3 regions of the Thermosinus carboxydivorans Nor1 genome follow, and region 1 is predicted to be linked to each of the others. Evidence: riboswitches for the same ligand, from Rfam matches in the RefSeq annotation. Region 1 holds a riboswitch; each other region holds the start of a gene.
The links. A riboswitch is a leader RNA that binds a small molecule or an ion and turns the genes downstream of it on or off. The one in region 1 is predicted to bind cobalamin.

Region 1 (10,801 bases):
TTCTGAGGGATACGAGCCTTTGCGAGATTGGGTGGCAGATCGCGTGGGACGCCAGGGTATCCGGTGCACCGCAGCCAATATTATCATTGGTAATGGCTCGCAGCAAATAATCGATCTCATTGCCAGGACGATGCTCGATCCCGGTGACTATGTTGCTTTGGAAAACCCTACCTACTTGTCTGCCATACAGATTTTTAAAGGTGCGCAGGCCAGATTTATCCCTATTCCGCTTGACCAAGAAGGCATGCGGGTAGATATGCTGGCCGAACAAATCAAAAAGGTTCGTCCCAAATTCATCTATGTCAACCCCACCTTCCAAAATCCAACCGGAGTGACGATGACCGTGGAGCGACGGCGGCAATTGGCGCAATTGGCCGCAGAGTACGAAATTCCGGTTATTGAGGATAATCCATATGGCGAACTTCGCTATAGCGGCGATTCTTTACCTGCCGTCAAAAGTTTCCCCGGTGGCGACTGGGTAATTTATGTCGGCACAGTGTCTAAGATTGTGGCTCCGGGACTCAGGGTAGGTTGGGCGATTGCTTCGGAAACTATCATCGATAAACTCACGACGGCTAAACAGCTTACCGATGTTCTAACAAACTCTCTAACTCAGCGGGCGTTACATAGGTTTGTAACTGACCAAGATCTGGACCAGCACATCGCCATGATTGTAAAGCAGTATCGGCAGCAGCGTGATGTTATGCTTGCGGCTATGGAGGAGCATTTTCCGTCTAGTGTTACGTGGACCGTACCAGACGGTGGCATGTTTATTTGGGTAACATTGCCCGCGATCATTAATACTAACGATTTACTACCGGCGGCAATAGAAGAGGAAAAAGTAGCTTATGTGCCCGGTACTCCGTTCCATGCCGATGATAGTGGACATAATACTATGCGCCTTAATTTCTCTAACTCGACACCTGATCTGATTCGAACCGGTGTGGCGCGTCTTGGTGCTCTTTTAAAACGGTATCTAAAATAAAGTCACGGCCAGCACAAAGCCGGGAGAACTACGTTTCTCCCGGCTTTGTGTTGGCAGGCTGTTATTATATAGTCTATTATTAGTTTCAGGATGGGCAAGAGGCAAATAGCATTTGGGCCGGGCTCGGGTAAAAGAATTGGCAAAATTCGGGGAAGAATTGTTCGCTGCGAAATTTGGCAAGCAAGAGGTCTGACAGTTCGCTTTCGAATTCCACAAGGGTCGCGGGGGTTATTGCCCCATCCTCAATTAATACAGTCAGGTATGGTTTTACAACAGGAGCGTCAGCGGGAACATCACTACGGTCAAGGGGCATATGGGCGATAATGCGAATAGTTGCCAAATATTCGCCGGAAGCGTCGGCAACTTTGCCCCGGTACATATTAGACCAGAGAGTGCGGGCTAGTTGCAGCATTAGTTTTCGGTTAGCCAACTCCATATAATCATCATCCCTTCGCATTTATATATTTTAAATTATACTATCTTTTACCAGCAAGACCAACTAATTGCTTGGCCCTAACGCTTTTCTTGTTTATCTCTTGCCGTTTTGGTCCATACTACCGGTATGATGCTATTTATGGAGGGAAGTGGGTATTTGGAGTTCATTGCTTGGCTGACGCGTCTTTTTCCTGAGATTAATGCCGTTTTGGCAGGCGTAATTAAAATCGCAATTATTATTAGCTTGCTTTTCGGGTTTATGTCCAGTCCTGTTGTTACTTTTCTTGGAATAGTAATATGGTTGGCTCTTATGTATCACGTTTTTAAACGGCAGTTTTCCTAAAACCAAGGTACTCTACCAAGTACCTTGGTTTTTATTATGGATAAATATGTATTCAAAATGCAAGTAAGTTATTATTATAACAAATTTAAATTTTCTGATTAACTATAATATGTAATAGCAGGAAAAAAATTCTAAAGAAGCGAAGAAATCATAATATTAATATTGGCTAGCTTGGGCGGAAGGGAGGAGAGAAGGACAACCGAGCCCTTTGCATTATTTTCAAAATCTTATTTTGGGAGGGAAATTATGAAAAAACTACTGGCAATTACGGTTATTTGTCTCTTGGCAATTGGTATGCTGGCAGGTTGTGGCAGCCAAGAAACTGCTAAGAAAACTACGCAATTGATTTTAGCTACGGGCGGTACGGCCGGAACGTACTATCCGTTAGGCGGGGCAATGGCGCAAATTTTCAACACTAAAGTTCCCAATGTCAATGTGACGGCTCAATCTACCGGAGCTTCTGTTGAAAACCTCCGGTTGGTTAATAAGAAAGAAGCTGAACTAGCAATAGTTCAAAACGATATGATGGACTATGCTTACAACGGAAAAGAGGCCTTCAAAGAAAAGCTTCCTAATATTCGCGGTATTGCCATTCTCTATCCGGAAATTATTCAAATTGTCGTAGGTGCCGACAGTGGCATTAACAGTATCGCCGACTTCAAAGGAAAAAGAATTGGCGTAGGCGCTCCCGGCAGCGGCACGGAAGCAAATACCCGCCAATTGCTGGACGTTTATGGGCTTGACTATAAGGTCATGAACCCGCATTATCTGTCCTTTGCCGAATGTGCCGACCGGTTTAAAGATAAACAAATCGACGGTTTTATCTTCACGGCCGGCATTCCCAACTCGGCTGTACAGGAAATTGCCAGCCAGCACAGTATCAAACTTGTGTCCATTCCAGACGACATGATTGCTAAATTGGTGCAGAAGTATCCGTTCCTGACTGCGTTCACTATTCCGGCCAACACCTACAAGGGCCAAACCGAGCCGGTCAAAACCGTAGCCGTTCAAGCTACCCTTATTGTCAATCCCGATGTAAAAGAAGATATCGTGTATAACATTACCAAGGCGCTGTTTGAAAACCAAGCCGACTTGGCTAAGGCTCATGCAAAAGGAAAGGAACTTAGCCTGGAAAAAGCCGTGAAAGGCATGTCTATTCCGCTTCATCCCGGTGCAGCCAAGTATTACAAGGAAAAAGGCATAATTAAGTAATCGGAGGGCGACCGGGCAGGGTTTCTGCCCGGTCCTGCTTGCTACTTGTGCGTGCCGTACAAAAATGGGCATTTCTATTCGGCTGTATCCTGGTTGCAGCGGCGGTTTGGCCTGTGTTTCCCGCGTTAGTTATCACTGATGTTAAAGCTTCCAGACCGGTCATGTATATTCCCGTTCATGACGGGGAGGAGTTTGTTATTTCCTTTGTTCATTCGGTGAATAAGCGTCCCGTTTATGACCACATTCGCGTTGACGGCCAGTATCTGACAATAGTTAAATCGCGGTATGATGCCTTTGGCGCCGGAATGCCGGAAACGGCCGTAGACGGCAAGACACTCACCTTAAATCATGACGGAATGTTGGAATTGTCGGGAGTTAATTACACCTTGCCTGAAATCAAATTATTCGTCGGCACTGTAGCGCAACATGCCCTTCATATTAAAAATAAGCACATTTTACTTTCCAGTTTGGTACAGCCTGGTGAGCCTTTACAATTCAAAGTAATGAAGGTTTCGTATTTACAAATGTGGAAAGGCAGGTGTCTTTATGACTGACCATGAAGTCAAAAAATATGCTGGTCCGCCAGAGCCGGAAGTGTCGGCCGCCGAGGTGGAAGAACTCTTAAAAAAAGTGGATAAGGAGTCTACTTACCGCAAACTGGAAGGTATTCCGCGCAAACTAGTCTTTTGGTTGGCCGTCGCGTTCTCCTGCTTTCACTTGTACACCGGCATTTTTGGCATGCTGGCAGCGCAACTTCAGCGCTCCATTCACCTGGCATTCGCTTTTGTGCTGGTCTTTCTTCTTTATCCAGCCCGTAAGACATCGTCTAATAAGGTAGGGATTGTCGACTATATTACTGCCGTTGCCGCCGGCGCCGTAGGTATGTATATTACCTTCAATTATGAGCGTCTGATGACAGCAGCCGGCAATTATAGTCAGGCTGATTTGATTGTCGGCATATTAGGCGTGCTCTTTACTTTAGAAGCAGCCCGCCGTGTTGTCGGTCTTCCTATTGTTGTAATTGCCAGTTCTTTTTTAATTTATGCTTATGTCGGCGACTACCTACCAGGATTTTTGTCTCACCGGGGTTACTCAATCGAACGCATTGTTACCCATATGTACTTTACAACCGAAGGTATTCTAGGTATTCCGCTCGGTGTATCGGCAACCTTCATTTTCTTGTTCCTTCTTTTTGGTGCTTTCCTCGAAAAAACCGGCATCGGCAAGTTTTTTGTTGACATTGCCAACGCTTTGGCCGGATGGGCGTCTGGCGGACCGGCGAAAGTGGCCGTTCTTACCAGCGGGCTGCACGGCATGATTACTGGCAGCTCTGTCGCTAACTGCGTCACTTGCGGCACTTTCACTATTCCAATGATGAAAAAACTGGGCTATCGCCCTGAATTTGCAGGCGCCGTAGAAGCCGCTGCTTCTACCGGCGGACAAATTATGCCGCCGGTTATGGGCGCCGCCGCCTTTTTGATGGCTGAATTCACCGGTATCCCTTACATCGAGATAGCCAAGGCCGCGTTTATACCTGCCTGTTTATACTTCCTGGGTATCTGGATAGAAGTGCATTTTGAGGCAAAACGGCTCGGCCTTAAGGGAATTGACCGTTCTGAACTGCCGCGGGTATGGACGGTCATGCGCGAACGGGGCCATTTGATCATTCCGCTCTTTGGTATTGTCTACTTCCTCATGAGTGGCTATACTCCGGCGCGGGCCGCCCTTGCTGCTATTGCCCTTTCTATTATTGTCGGAATGCTTAAGTCTGAAACGCGCATTAATTTCACCGATTTTCTTAATGCCTTGGAAGCGGGCGCGCGCAGTGCCTTAGGGGTCGCCATTGCCTGCGCGACGGCCGGCATTATTGTCGGTACTGTAACCTTGACAGGGGTAGGCCTTAAGTTGGCCAATGGCCTGGTAGCTTTGGCCGGAGGCAGTCTGCTCCTGACGATGGTGTTTACGATGATTGCGTCGTTGATCCTCGGGATGGGGGCGCCGACTACGGCTAACTATGTAATTACCTCGACAATCGCGGCGCCCGCTCTTGTGGCATTGGGTGTACCTCTATTAGCGGCGCACATGTTTGTCTTTTATTTTGGTATCGTAGCCGATATTACCCCACCGGTAGCGCTAGCGGCTTATGCTGGTTCCGGTATTGCCCGCTCCAATCCGTTCCGCACGGGGGTCATTGCAACCAAACTGGCCATTGCTGCCTTCATCATTCCCTATGTATTTGTTTACTCGCCGCAACTATTATTAATCAAATCGACGGTTGCCGGTGTAACGATGAATTTCCTTACCGCCAGCGTTGGCATGATTGGCGTTGGCGCGGCCATGATTGGCTATCTCATGGCCAATATGAACGTTTTGGAGCGGCTTTGGTTTCTCATTGGCGGGCTTATGCTGATTGACCCTGGTTCGACGACCGATATCATCGGTTTTGTCATGCTGGCGTCAGGACTATTTTTGCAGTGGCGCAAAAGCAAAGCAAACAAGCAAGGTTTTTCAGCAGGTGCATAAACCTTTCATAAAAAAGTCTCCGCAACAAGCGGAGACTTTTTTATGAGAGCCTGTTAATCTTTTATATTTTCAGCTAAGATGTCAGCCACGTGCTTAATTTGGACTGCGGGAGCTTGTTTATCGAGCCCGCCTTTTATCTGCATCATGCAGGCAGGACAAGCTACGGCTACGATTGAGGCGCCGGTATCCTTAATATTGTCTAATTTTTGTTTCAGAATCGGCATCGACAGTTCGGCATGCTTTACGCCGAAAGCGCCCGCCATACCGCAACATTTATCGCAATCTTTCATCTCCACAAGTTCATGGCCCGCTGCTTCGATTAGCTTACGGGGCTGCTCATAAATGCCTAGACCACGTTTCATATGGCAAGAGTCATGGTAGGTAACTTTGACGCCGCCGGCGGTGGGGGCAAGGCGTCCGGCTTTTTCATATTCTTCAGCCACAAAACTGGTAAATTCCCGGAACTTGGCTGCCAGTTTTTCGGCCCGTTCTTTCCATTCCGGTTCATCGGCTAGCAGGCTAACATAGGCGTCATGCCAGGTTTCCGTACAGGTTGGGCAGGCCGCGAGGATTACATCGGCATTTGCCGCTTCAAAGGCTTCAATATTTTTCTTGGCCATGCGCTTTGTTGTTTCTTTGTCGCCCATTCCTAAGACGGGTTTGCCGCAACAGCTTTGTTCCTGCGGGAAGACGACTTCCATATTGAGGTCCTGGAGAACCTTGTAAACCGATTCACCTGTTTCAGGGTAAACAAAGTCCATGCTGCAGCCGCTGAAAAAGGCCACCCGCTTGGCGGGCCTGTCGATTTTTTTGGTAATCTTGGCAACACGGTCGCGGAGCGGCACGTCGGCAATGGCCGGCAGGCTACGGTCTTTCGTCAGTCCCGTCAGGAACAAGGGAAGATGGCGGATAAAATTACCCGACTTAACCGGTTTTTGCCCGATGGCGCCAAGGCGGAGCAGGGTATGGAAAACTTTACGGTTGGCGAGAACTTTTTCAAACAGAGTGCGAACGGCCAGAGGAAGACCATGCTCTTTCACTGCTCGGGCCCGCAGTTCTTCGATAAGATCGGGAATATTGATTTTGCCGGGGCAGATGGTAGTGCATTTCCGGCAGCCAATGCACAGTTCGTTAATTTTTTCAAAATCGCCCATGCTATTGAGGAAGGCCGTAAGAATGGCGCCGATACCGCCGGCATAGATGTGGCCGTATACGTGGCCGCCCACAAGCGTATATACCGGACAGACGTTGAGACAGGAAGCGCAGCGAACGCATTGGTAAACTTCCTTAAATCGTTCATCCTTAGCAAGTTGCAGTCGGCCGTTATCAAACAGAATAATGTGGAGTTCCTTTTCTTCTTCTACCCATTTGCCGTCTTTGTTTACCATAATTGGAGTAGGGCCGGCAATCATGCTCATATAACTGGTCATTAATTGAGCGGTGGCGTTACGCGGCAGGGTACGAAGGATTGGCACGGCATCTTTTATAGTGGGAATGAGTTTTTCGTAGCCAATGATGACGACATGGATCCGGGGCAGACTGGTAACGAGACGGGCATTGCCTTCGTTGGTGACAAGCCCAATGGCGCCGTTTTCGGCGATACCGAAGTTAGCTCCCGAAATGCCCATATCGGCTTGCAAGAATTCCTCGCGGAGCGTCTGCCGGGCCGTTTGAACCATGAAGGGGATATCATCGGGAATATCTTGCTTAAGTTCTTTGGAAAAGTATTCGGCCACTTGCTGACGGTTAAGGTGAATGGCCGGCATTACCATGTGGGATGGTTTGTGTCCGGCCAGGGCAATAATCCACTCACCCAGGTCTGTTTCGCGGACATGGATACCGGCGGCTTCAAGGTCGTGGTTAAGGTGAATTTCTTCCGAGGCCATGGATTTAGATTTAACAATCCGCTTAACCCCTTTTTCCCGGCACAGATTTAAAAGATACTCTTTCAGAGCGGCGCCATCTTTGGCCCGAAAAACTTTGGCCCCTCGTTTGGTCGCCTCGGCCTCAAAGCGGTCAGCCACCGCTTCAATCTGGGCTACCGTTTGTTGTTTAATTTGCCGGATGCTTTCCCGTAGAGCTTCAAAATCTTCCACATTCTCATAGGCTTTGGCCCGGGCCGTAGGATAGGCCTCGGCAAACCGTCCCAGGGCGCCGCGCAGTACCTCATCCTGCAGTTTTTCGTGAATTTCTTTGCGGATATTGCGGTCGCTCTTTTGCATTATGCTTCACCTCCGGTGATTTCCTCGTCGACAGCAATAATGACAAACCGGCTCGGGCCGTGAACTCCAATTGTCAGTACGCGTTCAATGTCGGCAGTACGGCTGGGGCCAGTAATTAAGCTAATATAACCCCGTTCAAAAACTTGGGAAAAAATTTCAAAGGCAGCAGCAATATCCGGAACTACATTATTGCTATTCATGAAGACGACATGAATCGGAGGCAGGGTGGAAACGAGACGGCTTTCGATCGAGTAGGCGTCCAGGCAGACGCTGCCTGTTTCGGCAACGCCAAATTCTACGCCCGAGATGCCAATATCGGCTGTCGCGGCATGAGCGGCAATGTCAGCGGCTGCAGAGTGCAGCTCTGTTCCCAACTCTTGGATGGCTTGATGAATACCGGCCGCCCGCTGGAGCGGACATTCGACTGCCACTACTTTTTTAGCGCCTGACTGTTTAATGAGATCAACGGCAGCGTTTTTCGCTTCAACAAGCGTTTTAACCCGGATTACTTCTGCGGCGGCATTCTTGGCCCGCATTTCAAATTCAGGAAAGAATTCTAATCCCGTGCGGCCTTTTTGGAAAGCTTGGTTCCAGTTGTCACATACCTTTTTCATATGTTCACTCCCTTGCCTTACGAAAGGATACAAATTTGCCAATATTTATTCGAAAAAGCAGGGGCCAATTCCTTGCATCAGGGAGCAAAAAATAAAAAAACTATTAAGATATTCAGTGATTTCGCATAATTTTGCCCCAATGTTCTTTGCTGGACTGAAAATTTAAATTTCAAGGTTCTGCGCAATATAAGAAGGAATAAAGTTATAAGGGTGGAATATAAGAACATAATAATGGCATATTAGCAAATTCATATGGCAAAGGGAATAGGTGCCTTGCGGCTTAATAGGGAAGTCCGGTGAAAAACCGGCACGGTCCCGCCACTGTAATGGGGAGTCTGGCTGCGTTATGCCACTGGAGCAATCTGGGAAGGTGCGGCTAGCAATGAACCAGAGTCAGGAGACCTGCCTATTCTAACACACACCGTTATGACCTACGGAAGATAGGCAGGTGGGTAATGTAAGCACGTCTGTTTGTTTATAGTTACCTCCTGCCTGCAGGAGGTTTTTTTATTGGCGCAACAATTACGTTCGGGCATTACGACAGGGGCCTGTGCGGCAGCGGCGGCCAAAGCGGCCGTATTAGCCTGGCGCGGCATGTTTCCGGAGACTGTCGAGGTAATATCGCCGCAAGGCCGGGTTATTACGGTGCCGGTGGCAGAAGCGGCGGCCGCCGCCGAAGGGGGAAGGGCCTCGGTAGTAAAAGATGCAGGCGATGATCCGGATATTACGAATGGGGTCACGATTTGGGCGAGCGTTAAAATCGACCCTTCTTTATCGGAGATTGTCCTCCAGGCCGGTGAAGGCGTAGGAATAGTTACTAAACCAGGTTTGGCCGTACCGGTTGGACAGCCGGCGATTAATCCGGGACCGCGCACCATGATTATCCGGGCGGTGCGGGATGTATTGCCTGAGTGCGGCGCGGTTGTCACTATTTCTGTTCCGGGCGGAGAACAATTAGCAGCCCGGACGCTTAATCCCTATCTGGGGGTTGTGGGCGGTCTTTCGATCATTGGCACAACCGGTATTGTTGAACCTATGTCCGAGGAGGCTTTCAAAAATTCACTTACGCCCCAAATTAGCGTAGTAAAGGCGTTAGGCTATGACAGTATTGTTTTCGTTCCCGGCAAAATGGGGCAGGAATATGCCGTCAAACGCTATGGTCTCCCGGGTGATGCGGTAGTACAGACCAGCAACTTTATCGGTCACATGCTGGAAAGTGCGGTGAGTCATGGCTTAAAACAGGTATTGCTCATTGGTCACCTCGGTAAGATCGTTAAAGTGGCGGCCGGTATCTTTCATACCCACAACCGGGTAGCCGATGGGCGGCTGGAGACCATTGCCGCCTATTTGGCGGCAGGCGGGGCGCCGGTTTCGGTAATCAGGGAAATTCTCGCTTGCAATACGGCCGAAGCGGCTGTTACCATCATTGAAAACGGAGGTTTTACGTCCGTGTATCAGGTGCTCGCCGAACGGGCTAGTACCCGCGCCCAGCGATACGTTTTCGGCGAATTAACAGTGGGAACGGTAATTCTTACACTGAAAGGCGAAATGCTGGGGTTAGACAATAACGCACGCAAGATAGGAGGCGATTTAGGGTGGAATATAAAATAATTGTCGTTGGTATCGGCCCGGGATCGCCCGACTATTTGCCACCGGTGGCCAAAAGAACCATTGACAGCGCCAAAGTAGTGGTGGGGAGCAGGCGGGCGCTGGCCGCTTTTGCGCCGCCAACGGCCCGGACATGGATAATTGATAAGGATGTTGAAGGGACAATCGCCTATATCCGCACCGAGCTTGACCGGTGCGATGTCGTCGTGATGGTGTCGGGTGACCCTGGGTTTTATAGTTTGCTCGCGGTACTGCGCCAGGTTTTTGGCGCGGAAAGATTAACAGTAATTCCCGGTATTAGCTCGGTTCAACTGGCCTTTGCTAAAATAGCCGATATTTGGCAAGATGCCATTTTAACTAGCTTGCATGGACGGCAGGCGCCTGCCGAAACATTGCGCTACACTCCTGGCAAAAAATTGGGGATTTTGACCGATGCGGAGCATAGTCCCGCTTATATTGCGAGTTTGCTAACTGACCTCGGTTGGCCGGCGACGGCGACGGTACATCTGTGTGCGAATTTGTCTTATGAGGATGAAAAAATCGTCAGGCTTAGCCTGGCAGAAGCAAAGCTAATCACAGGTTTTACCCACTGTGTAATGGTGGTGGCGGCGTGAAGCGTTATTTTCCAGGCATTGCCGACGAAGAGTTTATTCGGGGCGATGTGCCCATGACCAAGCAGGAAGTTCGCATTGTTGCCTTGGCAAAAGCGAAAATTGCCAGCGGCAATACGGTTATTGACATCGGGGCAGGTACAGGTTCCCTGAGTGTGGAAGCGGCCTTTCAAGTTAAAGAAGGGCGGGTATTCGCGATTGAACGGGATGGGAATGGTGTTGACTTAATCAGGCAAAATGCCCGCCGC
Region 2 (10,801 bases), on a different contig from region 1:
CGGCGGCCGGCGTAGCCGTCGGCAAAGTGACGGCGCGGCCGGAGCAGATTACGATTGAAGGGCCGAAAAGCGCCGTTAATGCCGTGGAAAGGGTGGTTGCCATTGTGGACCTTAGCGGCAGGCAGGCCGACTTCACCGTCGATGTGCCGCTCAAGCTCCTTAACCAAAGCGGTAAAGAAGTACAGGGTTTGACTGTTTATTCCGATAAGGCGACGGTTACTGCTACCCTGGTCAAGGGTCCGAGCAAAAAGACCGTTGACGTCAAACCAATCATCTACGGTGAACTGGCCAGCGGCGTGCAACTGGCGCGGATTACGACTGAACCGGCCAAAGTGGAAATAACGGGTGACAGCCGGGAAATTGAAAAGATTGATTTTATCTATACCGAACCGGTTAATCTGGCCGGCATCAACCGGGAGACAACACGGGAAGCTAAACTGCAGCTGAAAGAAGGTATTGTTGCATCGCAAGATGCCGTTACCGTGCATATTATAGTAGGAACTAAACAATAGAAGGAGAAAATGACGTTGCTACGCATAACCAACCTTCGTGTTGCGCTAAATGATGACAGGCCGCTGGCCCGGATTGTGGCGCAGCGGCTCAAGCTGCCAGCTGAGCATATTGAAGAGGTGGTCATTTTTCGGCGGGCGCTTGATGCCCGCCGAAAAAATAATATTAATTTTGTGTATACCTTGGATGTACGGGTCGGTATCCCCGAGGGCCAGGTGTTGGCCCGGTTGGGCGGCGACCGTGACGTGGCCAGCGTGGCTCAAAGTGTACCCGAACCGGTCATTCCTGGCCCACATAAACTGGACAGTCCGCCCATCGTGGTGGGCGCCGGGCCGGCCGGGCTGTTCGCTGCCTTGACCCTGGCCGAGCACGGGTACCGGCCGCTGCTTCTCGAGCGGGGGCGTGACGTGGTGCGCCGCACGGCCGATGTGGCCCGTTTTTGGGAAACAGGTGAGTTTGATCCGGTGTCGAACGTTCAGTTTGGCGAAGGCGGGGCCGGCACTTTTTCCGACGGCAAACTGACGACACGGGTGACCGACCCGCGGATGCGCCAGGTGCTGGATGCCCTTGTTGCCGCTGGCGCGCCGCCGGAAATCCGCTATCTACATAAACCGCATGTGGGTACCGACCGGCTGCGGGAAGTGGTGAGGAACCTACGTCAGCGGATTATTGAGCTTGGCGGCCAGGTGCAATTTGAGACACCGGTAATTGACATCACGGTAAAGCAAGGTCGCCTGACCGGGCTGACGGTGGGCGATGGCCGCCACTTTTCCTGCAATGTGGCGCTGTTTGCCATCGGCCACAGCGCCCGGGATACCTACGAAATGTTATATCGCCGCGGGGTGGCGATGGAAGCCAAACCGTTTGCCATCGGCGTACGCATCGAACATCCTCAGCCGCTTATTGACCGGGCCCAATATGGTCCCATGGCCGGCCATCCTAAGTTGGGGGCGGCTGATTACGCCCTGGTTTACCACGATAAAAAGTGCGGACGCACCGCTTATTCTTTCTGCATGTGTCCGGGCGGCGTGGTTGTGGCCGCTGCCTCGGAAGCAGGCGGAGTGGTCACCAACGGCATGAGCTACTACCGGCGTGATTCGGGGGTAGCCAATAGTGCCCTGGTGGTCAATGTGAATCCTGAGGATTGTGGCAGTCATGTTTTAAGCGGCATCGAACTGCAGCGGCATTGTGAAACGTTGGCTTTTCGTGCGGGTGGCGGCGGCTACCGCGCGCCGGCGCAAACGGTTGGCAATTTTTTAACTGGCCAAAGCGCCCACTACCTGGTTGCGCCTACCTACCGGCCGGGTGTAGCGCCGGCCGACCTCCGGCAGTGTCTGCCCCGCTTTGTGACCGATACCCTGGCCAGGGCCCTATTTGATTTTGGCCGCAAGATTAAAGGGTTTGATCACCCCGGCGCCCTTATGACCGGCGTGGAGACGCGGACTTCGGCGCCGGTGCGCATCCTCCGCGGCCAAGACTTTGTCTCCGTCAACATTGGCGGGCTGTACCCCGTCGGTGAAGGCGCCGGCTATGCGGGCGGCATCATGAGCGCCGCGTTGGACGGCTTAAATGCCGCGCTGGCCGTTATCAGCCGCTACAGTCCCAATTAAGTTTCGCTAGGATGAAGGGAGCAAGAGTATACATGGCAAGACTATTTGGCACCGATGGCGTGCGCGGCGTCGCCAACACGCAGCTTACGCCGGAACTGGCCTTCCGCCTGGGGCGGGCGGCTACTTTTCTGTTTGGCGAAGAACATGAACGTCCTACTGTTTTAATTGGGCGCGATACCCGCATTTCGGGGCATATGCTGGAAGCCGCCCTGGCAGCCGGGATCTGCTCGGCCGGCGGCGAAGCCGTGCTGCTTGGCGTAGTTCCTACGCCGGCGGTCGCTTATCTTACTCGGAAATTAAACGCCCAAGCCGGCGTTGTTATTTCGGCTTCCCATAATCCCTATCCGGATAACGGCATTAAATTTTTCGCCGGAACTGGTTACAAACTGCCTGATGCCGTAGAAGACCGGCTGGAAGAGCTGGTGCTGACCCATGAAGACAACCTGCCGCGCCCGACGGGGGACAAGGTAGGAATGATTACGTACCGTCATGACCTTATCCAAGCATATGTTGACTATGTCGCTAGTACCGTTGATACCGATTTTTGCGGGCTGAAGATTGTGCTTGACTGTGCCAACGGGGCGGCCTACGAGACGGCTCCCATGGTGCTCAGACGGCTGGGGGCGGACGTTATCGTCTTAAACGCCACACCGAACGGCATAAACATCAATGATCATTGCGGCTCAACCCACATCGGGGGCCTGCAGCAGGCGGTAACCGCCCACGGTGCTCAACTGGGCATCGCCCATGACGGTGACGCCGACCGCTGCCTGGCCGTAGACGAGAACGGCGAAGTAGTGGACGGCGACCAAATCATGGTCATCTGTGCCCTTGACCTCCTGCGGCGGGGGAAGCTGGCAGATAACACGCTGGTGGCGACGGTCATGAGCAACCTGGGACTGCACCAGGCCATTAAACAAGCCGGCGGCAAGGTGCTTGTCACCCCGGTCGGCGACCGCTATGTCCTCGAGGCCATGCGGGAAAAAGGGCTGGTCCTTGGCGGTGAACAGTCGGGCCACATTATCTTCAGTGACTACAACACTACCGGTGACGGCATCCTGACTGCCCTGCAGCTCATTGCCAACGTCCAAAAGACAGGCAAGAAGTTGTCTGAACTGGCAAAGGTGATGACCCGGTTTCCGCAACTTTTAGTCAACGTCCGGGTCAAGTCCAAGGAAGGTTGGCAGCAAAACGAGCGCATTGCCGCGGCCATTCGCGAAGGCGAGGCGGCCTTGGGCGAGACTGGACGCATCCTGGTTCGGCCTTCCGGCACCGAACCGCTCATCCGGGTAATGGCCGAAGGACCGGTTGCCGCCGAGCTGGAGCGCATTGTGAGCGCCATTGCCGACGTCATTCGCCGGGAACTGAGTTAGTTGACCAAATGCTATGGTTATAGTAGTATATGAGAGGAGCACTACGGTGCTCCTCTGCATATATAGTAAAGTAATGAGTATTGGAGGTGAGAAATGGATAGACGGTGAAATTTCGTCAAACACTAGACGATAAAAGCGCTGGCGCTTGCGGCTGGTGGCCGCAAGCAGACGAGGAAGAGGTTTATCGAGCAGTCAGCGGATGCCTCTCGGCTCACTGCGGTCGTAAGCCGGCCGACAAAACTGCGAGGCGACTTGCAGGACAAAACGGCGGCGGCAGCAATTTACCGACCCTATTTTGAATTTTGGGAGGAACACTGCATGTGTGGCATTGTAGGCTATGTAGGTCCGAAACAGGCCGCTCCCTTTTTGCTTGAAGGCCTGACGAAACTGGAGTACCGCGGCTACGATTCGGCGGGCATCGCGGTCTTTGACGGCAATAAAATCAATGTGGAAAAGAGTGTGGGCCGCCTAAGTATTTTGCAAAAAAAGGTAGAAAACCACATGCCGGTTGGGACCATCGGCATCGGCCATACGCGCTGGGCGACGCATGGTCGACCTTCGGATGTCAATTCCCACCCCCACACCGACTGCACCGGCCGGTTTGTCGTAGTGCACAACGGGATTATTGAAAACTACCTGCATATCAAAGAACGGCTTATCGCCAAAGGGCATGTTTTTACATCGGAGACCGACACCGAAGTCGTGGCTCATCTTGTCGAGGAATATTATACCGGCGATTTTGAAGCGGCCGTGAAAAAAGTACTGGCCGAGATTGATGGTTCGTACGCCCTGGTCTTCATGTGCCAGGACCATCCTGATAAACTCATCTGTACGAAACAGGACAATCCGCTGGTTATCGGACTGGGCGAAGGGGAAAACTTTATCGCCTCCGACATCCCGGCGATTATCAACCGGACCCGTAAGACCTATATCTTAAGTGACGGCGAAATGGCCATCGTCACCAAGGATTCGGTATGGGTCATGAATCGCCAGGGCGTGCCGGTGACGAAAAAGATCTTCGAGGTGAATTGGGATGCCGAAGCAGCCGAAAAAGGCGGCTACGAGCACTTCATGATCAAGGAGATCTATGAGCAGCCCAAGGCTATCCGTGAGACAATGACCGGCCGCCTGGCGAAAGACGACAGCCGGGTTGTCTTCGACGAACTCAAATGGACCAAGGAAGACGTCGCTAATATAAAAAAGATCGTCATTACTGCTTGCGGTACGGCCTTCCATGCCGGTATTGTCGGCAAGTATTACCTGGAGCAGCTCGCCCGTATTCCGGTTGAGGTTGATATCGCCTCTGAGTTTCGCTACCGGTCGCCGCTGACAGATGAGCAAACTTTGGCGATCGTTATCAGCCAGTCAGGGGAAACGAGCGACACGCTGGCCGCCCTCAAAGAAGCCAAACGGCTGGGCGCCCGTACCCTTGCCATTACCAATGTGGTCGGCTCGTCGATTGCTCGGGAGGCCGATCAGGTAATCTATACCTGGGCTGGTCCGGAAATTGCCGTCGCTTCGACCAAAGCCTATACGACCCAGTTGATAAGCGTGCTTATGCTGGCCCTTTATTTGGCAGACCTCAAGGGAACGCTGCCGCCCGAACGCATTCAGGAGCTCATCAAGGGTTTGCGCGCTCTGCCCGGCCAAGCCCATGAACTGCTCGAAGACGTAGAGCCGGTCAAGACCTTTGCCCAGCAGTACGGCTTCAACGAAGACGTCTTTTTCATTGGCCGCTCGCTTGACTATGCCGTTGCCCTTGAAGGCTCGCTCAAACTGAAGGAAATTTCTTATATTCATGCGGAAGCCTATGCCGCCGGTGAACTCAAACACGGCACCCTGGCCCTGATCATCGAGGGCGTGCCCGTCATCGCCCTGGCTACTCAGCATGACGTTTATGAAAAAATGCTGAGCAACATCAAAGAGGTCAAGGCGCGGGACGCCGTGGTCATCGGTATTGCCATGAAGGGCGATGAAGAAATTAAAAAATACGTTGACCATACCATTTTCATCCCGGCTACCGATAAATACCTTGCCCCCATTCTCGCCGTCATCCCCCTGCAGCTATTAGCCTACTACGCGGCCGTTACCCGCGGCGCCGACGTGGATAAACCGCGCAATCTGGCCAAAAGCGTGACGGTGGAGTAGAGGTAGATACTGTTGAACAATAAAAAGTTGTAACCATAAAATTTACCCTGCCTAAGGGCAAAAAACTCTGTCCAGGGGCGCTAAAAACTGTCAAAAAGCCGATGCAGATGCAGGGCTTTGTCCTGCTTTCTGCTCGGCTTTTTCCCTTTCATCTGCCTAGTAAAAGGCATGAAACGACTGGTTGCGTGTCCTTTAAGTTGCAGGTCGCATTGTTTGGTAAATAATTCCTGCAATTTATTGTTCAAAAAATGATTGAAATGTTGGAAAGGAAGAATTATAATAGAACTGTCAATGATATTGATAATCATTATCATAAATAGGAGGTGCAATATGTTAGCGACCCTAATCGTCACGCTACGGGAAGGGGTTGAAGCCGCGTTGATAATCGGCATTATCCTGTCTTACCTTCACAAGATTGGTCTCGAACGTGAAGGCAGGAAGGTCTGGCTGGGAACAGCTTTGGCAACAGTGCTCAGCATAGTTGGCGGTTTCGGCGTGTTTCTCATAATGGGAACTACTACCGAAGGTTTGTTCCAGCAGTTATTGGAAGGTTTCGCGATGCTTACTGCCGTCATAGTCCTTACCTATATGGTGTTCTGGATGCACGGCGGCGGAAAGGGGATGACTGCTTCTATCAACGCCAAGGTGCAGGCTGCAGTAAGTTCAAGTTCTGTTACCGCCCTTGCCGTCCTCGCGTTTGTATCGGTACTCCGTGAAGGCGTAGAAACCGTTCTTTTCTTAATTGGAACTACGTCTTCCAGCACCCCGGGGGAAGCTTTGGCAGGAGGCCTATTAGGTCTAATCATGGCGGTGGTTGTAGGATACGTGGTTTTTAAGAGCAGCCGAAAGGTAAATATCGCGGCCTTCTTCAAATGGACGAGCGTACTCTTGCTGTTTATGGCTGCTGGAATGCTTAGCAATGCCATTGGCGAGTTCCATGAAGCCAATTTACTGCCGCCGATTGCCAAAAGGATCTGGGATACCAGTGGTTTCTTGAGCGAAGACGACTTTTTTGGCGGAATTATGATGGCCCTCTTCGGCTATAACTCCTCCCCTTCCCTTTTCCAGGTAATTTCCTATGTAAGTTATCTGGCGGGAACAATGTACATGTTTTTTAGGACGCCGCAAAAAATTCACTCGACTAATGGAGGGACCCAACATGCAGAGTAAAGTAATTAAAGGGTTAATTATTGGCACATTAATTTCGGGTTTAACACTAGTCGCCGGCTGCGGTTCGAACACCGATGCCAAAGTCTCGGTTCCAGCCCAGCCTCCCGCTCAGGCTCAACAGGTGGCTAAAACTGACACCATAGCGCAGAACGATGCCGCGAAGTACATACAAGTGATAAAAGATCAGAACGTAAAGATTTATCAGCTGTCGAAAGAAGAAAAGTTTGCGGATGCCCGCAACGAATTCAAGGCTTTGAACGATGCCTTTACTGGTCTGAAGCCGTTCATCAAGAACGAAGAGCTTAAGAAGAAGCTCGACCATGCGATTGAAGAAATAGGTGACGAACTTAAGAAAGATAAACCCAGAAAATCCGAGATGGAAGAAGAGTATGAAGTCGTTAGCAAGGTCCTCAAGGATATTGAGGCGCAACTGAAATAGTAAAAAGGCAGCCCGACAGCATAATGTCGGGCTGTTTCTCTGATGCGACCGATAGGTAGTGAGATTTACCGGCCGGGAATCCGGTCTTCGCAGGGTACGGCGGTCTGGCATTTACCGCAGCCGTAACGGGGAGCGTAGCGCTTTTTGGTTTCGTTGTCCACGTAATCGGAACAGATTTGGTGGTTTTTGCCGCTTTCGTCAATCGCCAAGGGCGGGCAGCGGCGGATGCAGGCGCCGCACCGGGTGCAGTATTCATAAATTTCCCGGTACGGCCGCACAGTTGGCGCAAGTTCCAGGCTGGTGACAATGCTGCCGACCCGGCCGGCCGAGCCGCGGGCGGTGATGAGCGAACAGTTAAGGCTTAGGGTTCCGAGGCCGGCAATATAGGCTACGTGCCGCTCTGACCAGTTGCTGCGCTTATTTATTACCTGATACCGCTCGTCCAGGGCCGGCGCAACCGCCTCGTGCCCATTGTCTGTTAACAAGTCAACTAAAAAGCGCCGGAGGGCTTCGTTGAAACGTTCGCCTTCGATTCGGCCGTATAGCCATTCGGTGGCCGGAAGCCCGTCACTGCGGTTGGCGATGCGTATTGCCGCGGTGAAGGGTAGAAAATAGGAAATTACCGTTTGCGCGCTGGGAAGCCACTCGCGCGGTAAGAGATGGTGGGACCCGATGACGCTTTCTTTTTTTAATTCTGCGAATAGCGGGTCGTCGGCAGCGGCGATGCCGATCAGTGGCGGATCAAAGATCCGCAGGCCGCCGAGCGGTTCTACCACATTTAGGGGACTTTCCATGGTAAAGCGGTTGACCTGTCTTTCAATATCCTCCAAAAGCAGCATGATTCACCTCGTTATAAGTAATAGGATATGCCGGTCTACTTACATTATATATTACTTGTACGAATTGCGCCGCTGCTTGCGCGAAAGAAGTTGGATATCGTAACTGATGATTTGCGGTTATCGATACATGAATGCTTCAAAAAATTTTTGACGCCATAAGCCCAAGGTGATAAAATAACTTAAAGAAATTATAACTTAATATATGGGTTAGGTGCCCACAGGGCTTAATAGGGAAGTCCGGTGCAAGACCGGCGCGGTCCCGCCACTGTAATGGGGAGCGAACCAAAATACGCCACTGAGGCTAGGCCTTGGGAAGGTTGGGGTAGCTATGAGCCAGAGCCAGGAGAACTGCCTAACTGACAATCACCGCATGGACCCACGAGCGATGGGGAGGGGATTATGTTGCACTTAGTACATAGTAAGTTCTTCATCCCGGCTGGCGTGGGCCGGGATTAATTATTTAAGGAAGGTTGGCGGCATTTGCGTTCAGGATGTTACCGCGTGATATTGCTATGTTTACTGGCGTTAATGGCAAAGGTTGTTTTATCCGGGCTAAATCCTAGTCCGGAGCCGGTATTAGAAGCCAAGCTTGTTGATTTTCTCGGGCGACCTATTGAAGCTACGATGCAAAAACCGCAGCGAATTGTCTCGCTTTCGCCCGGAAATACCGAAATTATTTTTGCCGTTGGCGCTGGAAACCGCCTCGTGGGGGTGACCACATATTGTGACTATCCCGATGCGGCTCGGGCGCTACCCAAGGTTGGCGGTTTTTACGATCCTGACGTGGAAACAATCATTCTCATGCAGCCCGATATTGTGTTTACCAGTGGACAAATGCACTTGCGCGTAATCCAAAGCCTGGAACGGGCGGGCATCAAGGTTGTGGCGATTGAGCCGCAAAGCATGGCTGACGTGATCAAAGCCGTCCGGCTGGTAGGCGAGCTGCTCCACGAACAAGATAACAGTGAAAAAATCGCTAATCAACTTGAACAAAAGCTGAGAGCGGTTCAAGCCTTGAACCAGCCGGACAAGTCTCCTCACCGGGTGTTTATTGAGGTCTGGGACGTGCCTTTGCTCACGGTGGGAGCTAAATCCTACATCAGTGATATTGTAACGCAGGCCGGCGGCATAAATGTTGCGGCAGACCGGCAGGCCGATTATACACCTTGTGATTACGAGGCCCTCTATGCGTATAATCCTGATACCTATCTTATTGTGCGCAATGGCATGGCCGGCAAAGAAAGCCGGGTAATCAGCAAGCCCGAAGTGGCCGATATTGAGGCGATTCGGCGTAAGCGGGTCTTTTATGTATCTGATGACTATTTGGGCAGACCGGGACCGCGGAGTTTTATTGCCCTTGAGCAGATAGGCGAAATTTTACATGGAAAAAATGGCGGTGAACAATGAGATATAGAATGAAACATCCGCTGGCAATCATAATATCTGGCGGTATTTTGGCAGGAACTGTTCTCGGCATGCTGCTCATTGGTTCGGCGGCCATTGACCTTCGCATCATCGCTAGTGTTCTCGTTAAACAGATTTTTCCTGCAGTATCAACCACCGAAATACCTTCGGCGGTTGAAAAAATCATTTGGAATATTCGCTGGCCTCGTATCGCCCTGGCCCTGTTAGTAGGCAGCAGTTTGGCCGTTTCGGGAGCTTGCTATCAGGCGATGTTCCGCAATCCGCTAGCCGACCCGTTTATCCTGGGGGTATCATCCGGCGCAGCTTTAGGAGCGGCGATTGCTATTGTTTTTAAACTAACGTCCTATATCAGTTTTTTTGCTTTTCTCGGCGGTATCACGGCGATATTTATCGTGTACGGGTTGGGAAGAGTTAAGGGCGGCGGTATCAATACCAATCAATTATTATTGGCCGGCGTTGCCTTTGGCTCAATGCTTAACGCTATCCTCAGTTTGATCATGGTTCTCCATACCCAGCAAATTGGCGCTATTCTGTTCTGGCTGCTCGGCAGCCTGAGTAATCCCCCGGCAAGTTTAGTTCTGATTGCCGGGATGGTGGCAGCCGGTATGGCGGTGATTATGCTTTATGTCCGTGACTTGGATATTATGACTGCGGGTGAAGAAAACGCCCAGTTTTTGGGCGTTGATGTGGTGAAAGTTAAAGTTATTTTGTTGCTAAGTACAACGCTGATTACCAGTGTCGTTGTTGCGGTTAGCGGGGTTATCGGGTTTATCGGCCTTATCGTCCCACATCTTTTGCGTAAGATCGTAGGTCCGCAGCATCACCTGTTAATACCCCTTTGCGCGCTTTGGGGAGCGATCTTTCTCCTGTGGGCTGACGGGATAACACGTATGGTCAATCCGTTAGCCCAAGTCCCGGTAGGCGTGATCACCGCGCTGCTTGGCAGTCCCTTTTTTCTTTACATCTTATATTCATCTGGACGCAAGTGAAGGGGATGGAAATGCAGAACCCTCTATTGGAAGTGCGATCTGTATCAGCGGGATACGGGTCAAAGCTAATCCTGCGGGATATTACCTTTACCGTTAATCGGGGCGATTTTCTGAGCATTATTGCTCCCAATGGTACTGGTAAATCAACATTGCTTCGGTGTATCGGCGGTGTACTGCCTGTCCAAAAAGGCAGCATTAATATTTGCGGCCAGGATATAAGAGCTTTTTCGCGGCGGGCGCTGGCGAAAAAAATTGCTGTTGTTAGTGAAGAAGATGCGACCTTTGATTACAGTGTATA
Region 3 (10,801 bases), on a different contig from region 1:
ATACAAGGGAGGAATTATAATGAAAAAGCTTTATTATGACCATGATGCCAATTGGGACATTATCAAAGATAAGCATGTGGCCATTATTGGTTACGGCAGCCAGGGGCATGCCCATGCCTTGAACCTGCATGACAGCGGCGTTAAGGTCACGGTCGGCTTGTACGAAGGAAGCAAGTCCTGGAACAAGGCGCTGGGCGACGGGTTGGCCGTTGCCACGGTAAAGGACGCAGTCGCCCAAGCCGATATTGTCATGATGCTGTTGCCTGATGAAAAACAAGCGGCCGTTTATACCGAGCAGGTAGCGCCTTACATCAGACCGGGAGCGGCGTTGGCTTTTGCCCATGGCTTCAATATTCACTATAACCAGATCGTTCCGGCGACCGACATTGACGTATTTATGGTCGCCCCGAAAGGTCCCGGCCATTTGGTGCGGCGCGTCTTTACCGAAGGCAAAGGGGTGCCATGCCTGATGGCGGTGTATCAGGACAGTACCGGGATGGCGCAAGACATCGCTTTGGCCTATGCCCGGGGCATAGGGGGAACACGGGCCGGGGTGCTGCTTACCACTTTTAAAGAAGAAACAGAAACTGACCTGTTCGGGGAGCAGGCCGTCCTGTGCGGGGGCCTGGCCGAACTTGTCTGCGCCGGATTTGAAACCCTGGTCGAAGCCGGTTACCAGCCCGAGTCGGCCTATTTTGAGTGTCTGCATGAACTGAAGCTCATCGTCGACCTGATGTATGAAGGCGGGCTCGCGGCCATGCGCCACTCGATCAGTGATACCGCCGAGTACGGTGATTATATGACCGGTAAACGGATCATTACCGAAGCCACCCGGGCCGAGATGCGTAAAATTTTGGCGGAAATCCAGGATGGTACTTTCGCGAAAAACTGGATCCTCGAGAACAAGGCCAACCGGCCGGTCTTTACCGCCTTGCGCCGGCAAAAAGCGGCTCATCCGGTTGAACAAGTGGGGAAAGAGCTGAGGGCGATGATGCCGTGGCTGAAGAAGGAATAGGTGACAGGGGACTGATTTTATGAAGCTTTCGGGTAGCAGAATTATTGTCGAAAGTCTTTTGCGACAGGGCGTTGATACGGTATTTGGCTATCCCGGCGGTGCGATCATGCCTTTATATGACGCCCTGTACGATGCCCCGATACGCCACATCCTAACCGTGCACGAACAGGCGGCTGCCCACGCCGCCGACGGCTATGCCCGGTCGTCGGGGCGGGTGGGCGTATGCATTGCCACCTCGGGCCCGGGCGCAACCAATCTGGTAACCGGTCTGGCTACCGCCTACATGGATTCGTCGCCGGTTGTCGCCATTACCGGGCAGGTTGCGACCAAACTCATTGGCCGGGACGCTTTTCAGGAGATCGACGTTATCGGTATTACCATGCCGATCACGAAACATAACTTTCTGGTCAAAAATGTGAGTCAATTGGCGGCAACGATTGACAAGGCTTTCGCGATCGCCACCAGTGGGCGGCCGGGGCCGGTGCTGATCGATGTGCCGCGGGACGTTTTGCTTGCCGAAGCGGACTACTGTCCTGACCGTCCCCTTGGGGCCGAGACGCGCAAGGCGCAGGACAGTGTGCCTGACCATTTGGTTAGCGCCGCGGTTAAGGCGCTTGCTACCGCTGAACGGCCGGTTCTGGTAATCGGCGGCGGGGTGAAAACCGGGGCAGCCGAGCGGGAAGTATTGGCTCTGGCCGAACAAACGGGTATGCCCGTTGTCAGTACGTTAATGGGGCTGGGGGCTTTCCCGGCCGACCACCGCCAGTTTCTCGGATTAACCGGGATGCATGGGCATAAGGCAGCCAACCTGACGGTGCATTATGCCGATTTGGTTTTCGCCGTTGGTACCCGTTTTAACGACCGTGTTACCGGCGATCCGGCCAATTATTCATCAGGCAAAACCATTATTCATTTGGACGTTGACGCTGCCGAACCTGGCAAAAACATGGAACCGGAAATTGCCCTCATCGGCAATGTGCGCATTTCGCTAGCGCAAATACTGGCGGCGCTGGCACAGGCAGCGCGGGCGGACCTAGCATCCTGGTGGGAAATGATTGCCGAGTGGCGGCAAGCGGCAACTAGCCGCAGCATATGCCCGGGCCAGATTGATCCTGCCTGGTTGATGCGACATATGGCCAAGGCCACGGCCGGGCAACAGGTCGTTTGGGTAACCGACGTTGGCCAACACCAGATGTGGGCGGCGCAGCACTTGAAAATTAACGGCTCACGCAACTGGATCACTTCCGGTGGGTTGGGGACGATGGGGTTCGGCCTGCCGGCGGCGCTTGGCGCGCAGCTTGCCTGTCCCGATAGCCGTGTCATTCTCATTGCCGGTGACGGCGGCTTTAAGATGACCGGCATGGAGCTCTATACCGCCGTAAATGAAAAGCTGCCGCTGATTTGCGTAATTTTAAATAACCAGGCGCTGGGCATGGTGCGGCAGTGGCAGAAGTTGTTCTTTCAAGAGCGCTATGCTGCAACCAATTTAGTCCCTTTTGATTTTGTCGGGTTTGTCCGGAGCTTCGGCATTGAGGCCTATAAGGCAAGCACGCCGGACGAGTTTGCCGCCGCTTTTCAACAGGCGCTCGGCGGGGCGGGGCCGACGGTAATCATTGCCGATATTGATCCGGACTGCCTGGTTACGCCTATGGTGCGGCCGGGCGAGCCTATCCATAAATTTTTGGAATAGGGCTTTAATTTGAAACTGGAGGCCTGACAATGGCGACTGTTTTTTCCGAGCTTGAACAACTGCTGGTTTACCGGAAGCTGCTGGCTGACGTGGTAATCAAAAAGCTGATGGCGTTTGCTAAGGATAGTTCCTGGCTGCAGGGCGAGCTGGCCAGCGATCTGATTACCAAAGCTGAGGAGCTGGGGTTATCCGGCAATCTGATCAATAGCTATCTGATTCATCTGATCAGTTTTGATAATAATGTTTTCAGCCGGACGGCGGAGAAGACTGGGGGCAAGGTCGGCGCCAGCCTGCTTGCGGCCGCGGCGCATGATATAGCGATTTTCCGGCAGGTGTTTGCTGCCAGCCAACAATGCGGGTTCGACGGCATTATTCTTAACTATACGCCGACATATAAGCGGCAGGACAATCACACCGCCGCGGTGCAGGAGTGGCTGCTCGCTGGTGCCGACCAGTATACGGCCGAGCAGGTGGCGGCGCTGCTTAGCGGCCATTATGCTCGCTATGGCTATGGCGAGATGGCCAGCTGCAAGGCGTTTCGGTGGGATAAGCAGAAAGGGTTGGTTGGGGTCAAGCACATCGATCCGATTCAGCTGGAAGATATTGTTGGCTATGAGCGCCAGAAAAAGACGCTGCTCCGCAATACCGAGGCGTTTTTGGCCGGCAAGCCGGCTCACAACGTGCTGCTGGTCGGTGCCAGGGGAACCGGCAAATCCTCGTCAGTGAAAGCGCTGGCCAATCGTTACTATGATGCTGGCCTGAGGCTTATCGAGGTAACGAAAAATGATCTGACGGATTTACCGGCGATTATGAACGCTGCCCGCCAGTGGGGCAAAAAGTTTATTGTGTTTATTGACGATTTGTCGTTCGAGGAGACGGAAGCAGGCTATAAACAGCTGAAATCGGTGATGGACGGCGGAGTAGAAACAAAGCCGGATAATGTACTGATTTATGCGACATCGAACCGACGGCGCTTAATTCGGGAAACCTGGCAGGACCGTGCCGGCGATGAAGTTCACCACCAAGATACGATTCACGAAAAAATTTCGCTCGCGGACCGGTTTGGCATTACGCTGACCTATCCCTCGCCCAATCAGGACGAGTATCTGCGCATCGTCGAGGATATTGCCCGCAAAAACAATGTCGATCTGCCGACGGTTGAGCTTAGGGCACAGGCGCTGCGCTGGGAAATGGCCCATTCGGGCCGTTCCGGCCGGATTGCCAGACAATTTGTTGATGACCTGATAAGTAAAATATCCTGTGGTTGAACTTAACCACAGGATATTTTTTGTGAGTTACGTGGTTATAGCGATTGTTTAATTCCCAGGAAGATCGCGCGCTCTTGGGCAGGATAGCCGGGTACTTCCTGGTAGTGTTTGTTAAAGAGGTTACTGATGGTTAAATATAAGCTTTGTCCCTTAGTCATAGTATAGTTAAAGGTAGTATTCCACACGAAATAACTTGAAACATCACTTGTTTTACTTACATATTTTCCATAAATTTCTTGGGAAAACTTGCCTTGCTGCAGTCTTATACCCAAGTTAAAAGTATTGTACGGTACTTGCTGATTATTGTTTTCATCGCGCGAATCAAGGTAAGTGTAACCAATGTTAGCGGATACAGCCTGAGTTAATTTAGTTGCAAACGACAAAGTCGCTCCTTTTGTGGTAAGGTGGTGCACGTTTTGTACTTTCCAATCATCAGGCCCAACCTGTTTCCAATCTATTGCATCGATCAAATCCCGCTTAAATAAAGAAAAAGTTACTTCACTATCAACAGCCAGGCGTTTTTTTACACCTACTTCCGATGTCCAACCCGTTTCCGGTTTAAGGTCAGGGTCGCCGCCCCAGTTATACAAGTCGTCAAACTTAGGCGCTTTAAATACCTTGCCCCAGTTGGCAAAATAATTGGTACTATTATCGGCTTTGTATGCTAGCGCGATCTTGGGTAACCATTTTGCCCCATATTGGCTGTTATCATCATAGCGCATACCCATAGTAGCGCTGGTACGCCCGTTTAATTTATATTGATCCTGTAAATAAATTGCCTTAATAATGCGGTCACGAACCGTGTCGGGTGCATAAACCGCTGTTGACACAACTTCCTTGCGCCATTCGCTTCCCCAGGTCAAATAATTTTTATAGTCAATTTGTGCACTGTCCTGATATTCTATTGCTCGTACTTTATTCTTATAAAAATATTTATCCATGCCCGGAAGCGCATAATAGGTCCGTTCGTGTTCATTGTTATAAAAACGCACGACACGCTCGCCATCACCATGTTTATCACTATAACCAATACTCCAGTTATGTCGCAAATAGTCGTTAATTCCTTGCATAGATCCTAGATAATTTCCCGGGTTGCCACTGTGGCTACCATAATAATCATAAGTAAAAGACAGTCCTTCGGTTTCATTAAGTTCCCGATCCAACCGCAGTGTCGCGTTCTTACCCCGATAATCACTGTTTGGTCGCTGACCTTCTGTAGCTTCTTTCAGGCCGGTTATATACCAATGCCATCCTTTTTCCGAACCTTGGTTAGATAAATTGAAACGACTTGTCGCATCACTGCCAAAGCCGGAATTTACTATTGTTTTGACATTGCCAGTTCCACGTTTGGTTATTATATTGACGACGCCCCCAACAGCGTCAGCCCCATATAATACTGAGCCTCCCCCACGGACAATCTCAATTTTTTCGATATTGTCGGATAATAATATGTTATTTAAATTAATACCGCCTGCACCTGAGCCTATCCCTTGTGGTAGATTCATCCGTTTACCATCAATCAAGACTACGATCCTGTCAGTACCTAATATGTAAGGAATTGCCAGTTCTCCCGGGCCACCATTGCGCAAAACTACTACCCCCGGCACGCCTTCCAGGGCCTCGGCTAAATTTCTCGCTCCTTTTTGCTCAAGCTGCTCGCCGGTAATTACGGTCACATCCCCCGGTGCGGTTGCAACTGTTTGCGGCACTCTAGCCGCAGTAACGGTAATTTGGTCTAGTTGGAAAACAGGGTCCTCAGCTGCTTGGACCGGATTGACCAGCAGCAATGTGCCCATTGCCAAAGTAGAAGCAATTCTTTTCACTAAGCTTTTCGTCCTTTTGTTCATCATCTTACCTCTTTTCTAAAATGAGTGGAAAATTTAGATTGAATGCACACGTATTTGTAATTTCATGACTTCTCCCTAATTAAAAATCCCGGCTAATAGCCGGGAAGGATAGACTGCATGAATAATCCCCTCCCCATCGCTCGTGGGTGTAGCGGTGACTGTCAGATAGGCAGTTCTCCTGGCTCTGGATCATCGCTCGCCCAAACCTTCCCAGGACTTTCATCCCAGTGGCATAACTTGGGTTTGCTCCTCATTACAGTGGCGGGACCGCGCCGGGCTTGCACCGGACTTCCCTATTAAGCCCCGTAGGGCACCTATCCCGATTGTATGAAATTGTGATTCAAGTAGTAGTATTTTCTATTTCATCCTCCATACTACCATTTTTGGCAACGTAATGTCAATGCTGCCCCCTTAATCGGGGCATTTACTTCACATACCGGTTTTTTGCACGCGGCAATGCAAGACGGTGGTGCAGGCATGATTTACTAACGCCAAGAATTTTCCGAAAAGATGGCTAATTTCCTGCAGGTGTATTTTGTCCAATAAAGTGACATCCTCCCCTCAATAAATTGAGGGGCATCCCAACGTGGGATGGCGATTGACCAATCGCAGGTTAGCCAGCAATTCCCCGGTCGACCCGGATCATCACCTTGGCCTTAAGGGGTGCCACACTCCCCTTTCTCCTAGGGTCATGCCCCAAGAGCATTGGGCGCTTTGGCGGCAATGTTTAAGGCACCAACTCTGTCCGCATCGGATTGGTAGCCACATTTGATACATTTGAACCAACCCTGCGTTTTGCGGTTGTAGCGGGAAACATTCCCGCACTTCGGACAAGTCTTGGAAGTCTCTTTGGGCAGTAGTGTTGCAATAAACTAGCCTTGAAAATATCAATGTTCAAATCGGTCAAAATGTCATTAAAATAAGCCAAAATCGCTATAAAGGGCAATATTATCCTAGCAAATCGTAAAAAAACTCCTTATAATAGAGGTGTAGCAGGTAACCCTGTCCACGCACTCTAAAATAAGGAGCCAAAATGCATGGACAAGGATACCACAAAAACCACATTTTTTAAAGTCTTTTTAAAGTCTTTGAAGCCTTTCCTCTAGAAAAATTTTTGCAAGTTGTCGCCAGTGCCGGTTGCGATCGTTATGTGAAAAAGCTCAAAACATTGAAACTATTATACTTGATGCTCATTGCCCAATTCTTAGGGCTTGATTCTTTGCGGGATATCGCTACCCGGCTTACTTGCGACAAGCAGCTGCAAAAATTGTTGCATCTTACCTCCATCAGTGCATCTACATTATCGAGACGTCTGCGAAATATTGATCACCGTGTTTGGGAACAATTATTTGCTGAAGTAAAGCGTCAAATCTGGCAACAAGCCAACAAGACCGGCGCTGTGCGGCAATACCAACTCAATGTTATCGACTCCAGCACGATTACTCTTTGCCTGCGAAAGTATCTATGGGCTGATTACCGTAAAACCAAAAGCGGCATTAAACTGCATCAGCGCATCACTATTCATGGTGGCAATTCATATCCAGATAGCGCCGTTCTAACCTCTGCCCGCAAGGCTGATAAAACGGTCATGGATGAGCTGGTAGTCACCTCCCCCGATGCCTTAAACGTATTTGACAGAGGCTATGTTGATTATGCTAAGTGGGATGATTACTGCAGAAAAGGCATTCGGTTCGTGTCGCGTCTAAAAAGCAATGCTATCATTGATGTTTTGGAAGAAAAAAGCGTTGAAACAAACCAGGTTTTAGCAGAGAAAATTGTGCGCTTGGGCAACGCTTATACCACCCAAATGACACATCCGGTAAGACTAATTGAAACTCGTGATAACCAAGGCAACGCTGTAATTATCGTAACCAATGAACTAACACTGCCAGCTGCAGAAATCAGCGATATTTACTGCATGCGCTGGCAAATAGAACTGTTTTTCAAGTGGATCAAACAGCACCTTGTTGTCAAAGAGTTTTTCGGAACTAGTCAAAATGCCGTATACGGGCAAATCTGGCTAGCGCTGATTGGATATTGTTTGCTGCAAAACCTGCAACAAGAATTGCCAAAAAGTGTTTCCCTGCTTGAGGTATTGCGGGCGGCACAAATGTTTTTGTACCAGGCGTTCAATGAATTAATAGCTGCTTTAAGCCGACCGCCGACGAAAACAAATCATGGCAGACAGTCGCTTGATGCTGGTTATGACCAGTTGATACAGATAATCGACCAACTAGGCACAGACTGGCTTGATATTGTAGATGAAGGGATGTATCTGTAGTACGTTGAACAAGAAAGCTGGATAGGACTGGAAAATGTGGCCGCAGGGTTGCCTTTATGCCGTCGTTGCTTTAAATAAGCAGAAGAAAAGTTAAGACTGAATATTCGGGAAATATCCCAACTTGTGCAACTGCTTTTTTCTATATTCTTCCACTTGACATTTTTTATCATTTTTTATGCAACAGTACTGAAGAGATATAGAAACGTACCATTCGCCGCCTTTATCACGCCAGATTTCCATAGACCCCTGGCGGCAAGAACCTCTTGCCAAATCTATGAGTTTTCTGACATGATATAAAGAAGCGGCAATAGGTACGGCTATCTGGCTTCTGCCGGAAGAGACAGGAAATTTAATAACCCACGTCCCGGAAGGGAGCTGGTGGAGAGAGTAGCAGTCCTGCCGCACCATTACCGGAACCATTGTCTCAAACTTAGGCAGACTAGCCTTTTTACCCCTTTGCTTGCGGGAAAGGTAGGAGCGCCTGGCAGACAAGGCTTTAAGCATGGCGCACTGGAGCGTACCTCGATTTAGGTCGAATAATCCCGAAGCCTGCTTATAAGTTTCACGGTTTAAAACTGCCCGGCTGACAGTATTGAGTGCTTCGGCCTGGGCCAGGAACCAGGAGCACGCCTGGTGGTAGATCTCCAGCATCCGGATCATTTTCTCCAGCTTACCTTTGTTGGGAGACAGGAGTTTCATTTTAAGAGTTATAGTTTGCATTTAATATCTCCTCCGGTTTGCTTAAATTATAGCATAACCAGGGGAATTTTCAAATCGCCATTCATCCCCCGATTAAAATCAGGGGTATTCTGGCGGAAATTTTGTAAAAAATTACCCACCGCTACGAAGTGGCGGTGTTGGGGGAGGAGATGGTTGAGTAATGAAAGTTGCGCTGCTGCAAATGGATATCGTCCTGGGCGACGTTGAGGCCAACCGCCAAAAGGCGCTGGCCATGCTTGAGCAAGGCGCTAAGGCCGGCGCCAAATTGTTCGTACTGCCCGAACTGTGGACAACAGGCTATGTGCTTGACCAACTGCTGAAAATTGGCGAGCCTGACGGCGGGCCTACCGTCAAGATGCTGCAGCAGTTTGCCAAAGACAATGGCGTAGAAATTGTCGGCGGCTCAATCGCTGAAATCCGCGACGGCAAGGTGTACAACACCATCTACGTTATTGACAGCGCCGGCGAAGTGGTTGGTAAATACAGTAAAATTCACCTTGTGCCGATGATGGATGAGGAAAAGTATTTGACGCCTGGCGACCGGCAGGGCCTATTTGATCTCAGCTTTGGCAAGGCCGGTGGCATTGTCTGCTATGACCTTCGGTTCACCGAACTGACGCGCGCTCTGGCGCTGAAAGGGGCCGAGGTGCTATTCATACCGGCCGAATGGCCGGCGATCCGCGGCCGGCACTGGCTTATTCTGAGCCAAGCCCGGGCCATTGAAAATCAAATGTTTGTCGTTGCCGTCAACCGGGTAGGCCGCGATCACAACAACACGTTCTTCGGACATTCCTTGGTTGTGAGTCCCTGGGGTGAGGTGCTGGCCGAGGGGTCGGAAACTGAAGAACAGGTGATCATCGCCGATATTGATCTGGGGATGGTGCCGGAAATCCGCCGGAAAGTGCCGGTGTTTGCTGACCGGCGTCCACAGTATTATTGATCAATTCTTAATACGAGAAGCTATTTGAAATAGCTTCTTTTGTTTTGGGCTTATTTCAGAGGTACAAACCTTTTCCCCCCACAATTATACATACGGTCTTAAAAAGATTATAGATAGTGAAATGGTATAAAAAATAGCCTCGACCTTTCTGTGAGGCGAGGCAATAAGCATAGAAGATTAGACTTCATTTATTTTTCGGCGGGTTACAAATAGTTTAAAAGCAAAAGACAACACATCGCCAAAATTATCGCGTTGCATTCAAACAAAGCTTTGGCCTGAGGCGACAAACGGCCATAAGTCATTGTTTTTTCGTTGGCGCGCCAAACGTCTTCCATGGCAATCTCCTCCTATGTCAAGTGTGTTAAATCATTCAGAAGCGGGAAAAGGATATATGATATAATTAAGAAAAATTATTTAATTCAAAATATATATAAAAAATAGGCAATTTTTATGACTGATAAGTATTGATATAACAAGTCGATAATATACCAGAGAAACCTTTGATGTCAAGACAATTTTGTGTGTTTAACTTGTGAAAATGTCACCGTTTTAGGTGACATTTTCACAAGTTGATATGCTGGAAGTTAAGGCTTGGCAAAGGCAGGGTTATTGATTTGGTTATGGAATATGTTTATTAACCGAAGATTAGTGTGTGTTGCTAAGACTAGTTGTAAGGCGAGTATAGCAGGCATGTGGTTGAGTAGTCTGTTTTTCGGCGTTATAAGCTGGAGGCGCTATTTATGGTAAAACCGGTTTTAACTCTGCAGACGAAAATAATACTTCTTGTCTGGACGGTCGTGGCGGTGGCGCTATTCATTACCAACATGCTGATTACGCGGCATATTACTTACACTATTGAGACCGGAATGGGTGAGAACGCGATAAATATCGCCCGGCTTGTTGCTCGCTCGCCGACGATAGTTGGCGGTCTGACCGGCAGCATAGCCGAAAGCAACATCCAAAGTTTGGCCGAGGCAATGCGGCAGGCAGCTAATGTCGAGTTTATCGTCGTACTTGATATGAATGGCATTCGCAAATCG

Region 2: another riboswitch for cobalamin. It lies ahead of TCARDRAFT_RS07355 (ABC transporter substrate-binding protein); the one in region 1 lies ahead of cbiD (cobalt-precorrin-5B (C(1))-methyltransferase CbiD).
Region 3: another riboswitch for cobalamin. It lies ahead of TCARDRAFT_RS05400 (TonB-dependent receptor plug domain-containing protein); the one in region 1 lies ahead of cbiD (cobalt-precorrin-5B (C(1))-methyltransferase CbiD).

Annotation. Positions count from the first base shown of each region.
Region 1 covers NZ_AAWL01000006.1:18,873-29,673, reverse strand. The annotation lists gene TCARDRAFT_RS05910 (aminotransferase-like domain-containing protein) at 1-985, shown strand, start outside; gene TCARDRAFT_RS05905 (hypothetical protein) at 1,071-1,421, opposite strand; gene TCARDRAFT_RS05895 (TAXI family TRAP transporter solute-binding subunit) at 2,010-2,975, shown strand; gene TCARDRAFT_RS05890 (DUF1850 domain-containing protein) at 3,089-3,529, shown strand; gene TCARDRAFT_RS05885 (TRAP transporter permease) at 3,522-5,498, shown strand; gene ldhH (L-lactate dehydrogenase (quinone) large subunit LdhH) at 5,552-7,720, opposite strand; gene TCARDRAFT_RS05875 (LutC/YkgG family protein) at 7,720-8,334, opposite strand; cobalamin riboswitch at 8,584-8,758, shown strand; gene cbiD (cobalt-precorrin-5B (C(1))-methyltransferase CbiD) at 8,845-9,945, shown strand; gene cbiE (precorrin-6y C5,15-methyltransferase (decarboxylating) subunit CbiE) at 9,930-10,556, shown strand; gene cbiT (precorrin-6Y C5,15-methyltransferase (decarboxylating) subunit CbiT) at 10,553-10,801, shown strand, end outside.
Region 2 covers NZ_AAWL01000008.1:52,588-63,388, forward strand. The annotation lists gene TCARDRAFT_RS07315 (CdaR family protein) at 1-512, shown strand, start outside; gene TCARDRAFT_RS07320 (NAD(P)/FAD-dependent oxidoreductase) at 528-2,120, shown strand; gene glmM (phosphoglucosamine mutase) at 2,153-3,493, shown strand; gene glmS (glutamine--fructose-6-phosphate transaminase (isomerizing)) at 3,812-5,641, shown strand; gene TCARDRAFT_RS07340 (FTR1 family iron permease) at 5,972-6,811, shown strand; gene TCARDRAFT_RS07345 (hypothetical protein) at 6,801-7,250, shown strand; gene TCARDRAFT_RS07350 (4Fe-4S binding protein) at 7,316-8,089, opposite strand; cobalamin riboswitch at 8,282-8,459, shown strand; gene TCARDRAFT_RS07355 (ABC transporter substrate-binding protein) at 8,591-9,496, shown strand; gene TCARDRAFT_RS07360 (FecCD family ABC transporter permease) at 9,505-10,503, shown strand; gene TCARDRAFT_RS07365 (ABC transporter ATP-binding protein) at 10,515-10,801, shown strand, end outside.
Region 3 covers NZ_AAWL01000005.1:91,464-102,264, forward strand. The annotation lists gene ilvC (ketol-acid reductoisomerase) at 20-1,015, shown strand; gene ilvB (biosynthetic-type acetolactate synthase large subunit) at 1,035-2,705, shown strand; gene TCARDRAFT_RS05395 (ATP-binding protein) at 2,735-3,973, shown strand; gene TCARDRAFT_RS05400 (TonB-dependent receptor plug domain-containing protein) at 4,009-5,820, opposite strand; cobalamin riboswitch at 5,972-6,153, opposite strand; gene TCARDRAFT_RS14910 (zinc ribbon domain-containing protein) at 6,510-6,689, opposite strand; partial or broken gene TCARDRAFT_RS05405 (IS4 family transposase) at 6,914-8,101, shown strand; gene TCARDRAFT_RS05410 (hypothetical protein) at 8,192-8,821, opposite strand; gene TCARDRAFT_RS05415 (carbon-nitrogen family hydrolase) at 8,982-9,761, shown strand; gene TCARDRAFT_RS16180 (hypothetical protein) at 9,965-10,096, opposite strand; gene dcuS (DcuS/MalK family sensor histidine kinase) at 10,502-10,801, shown strand, end outside.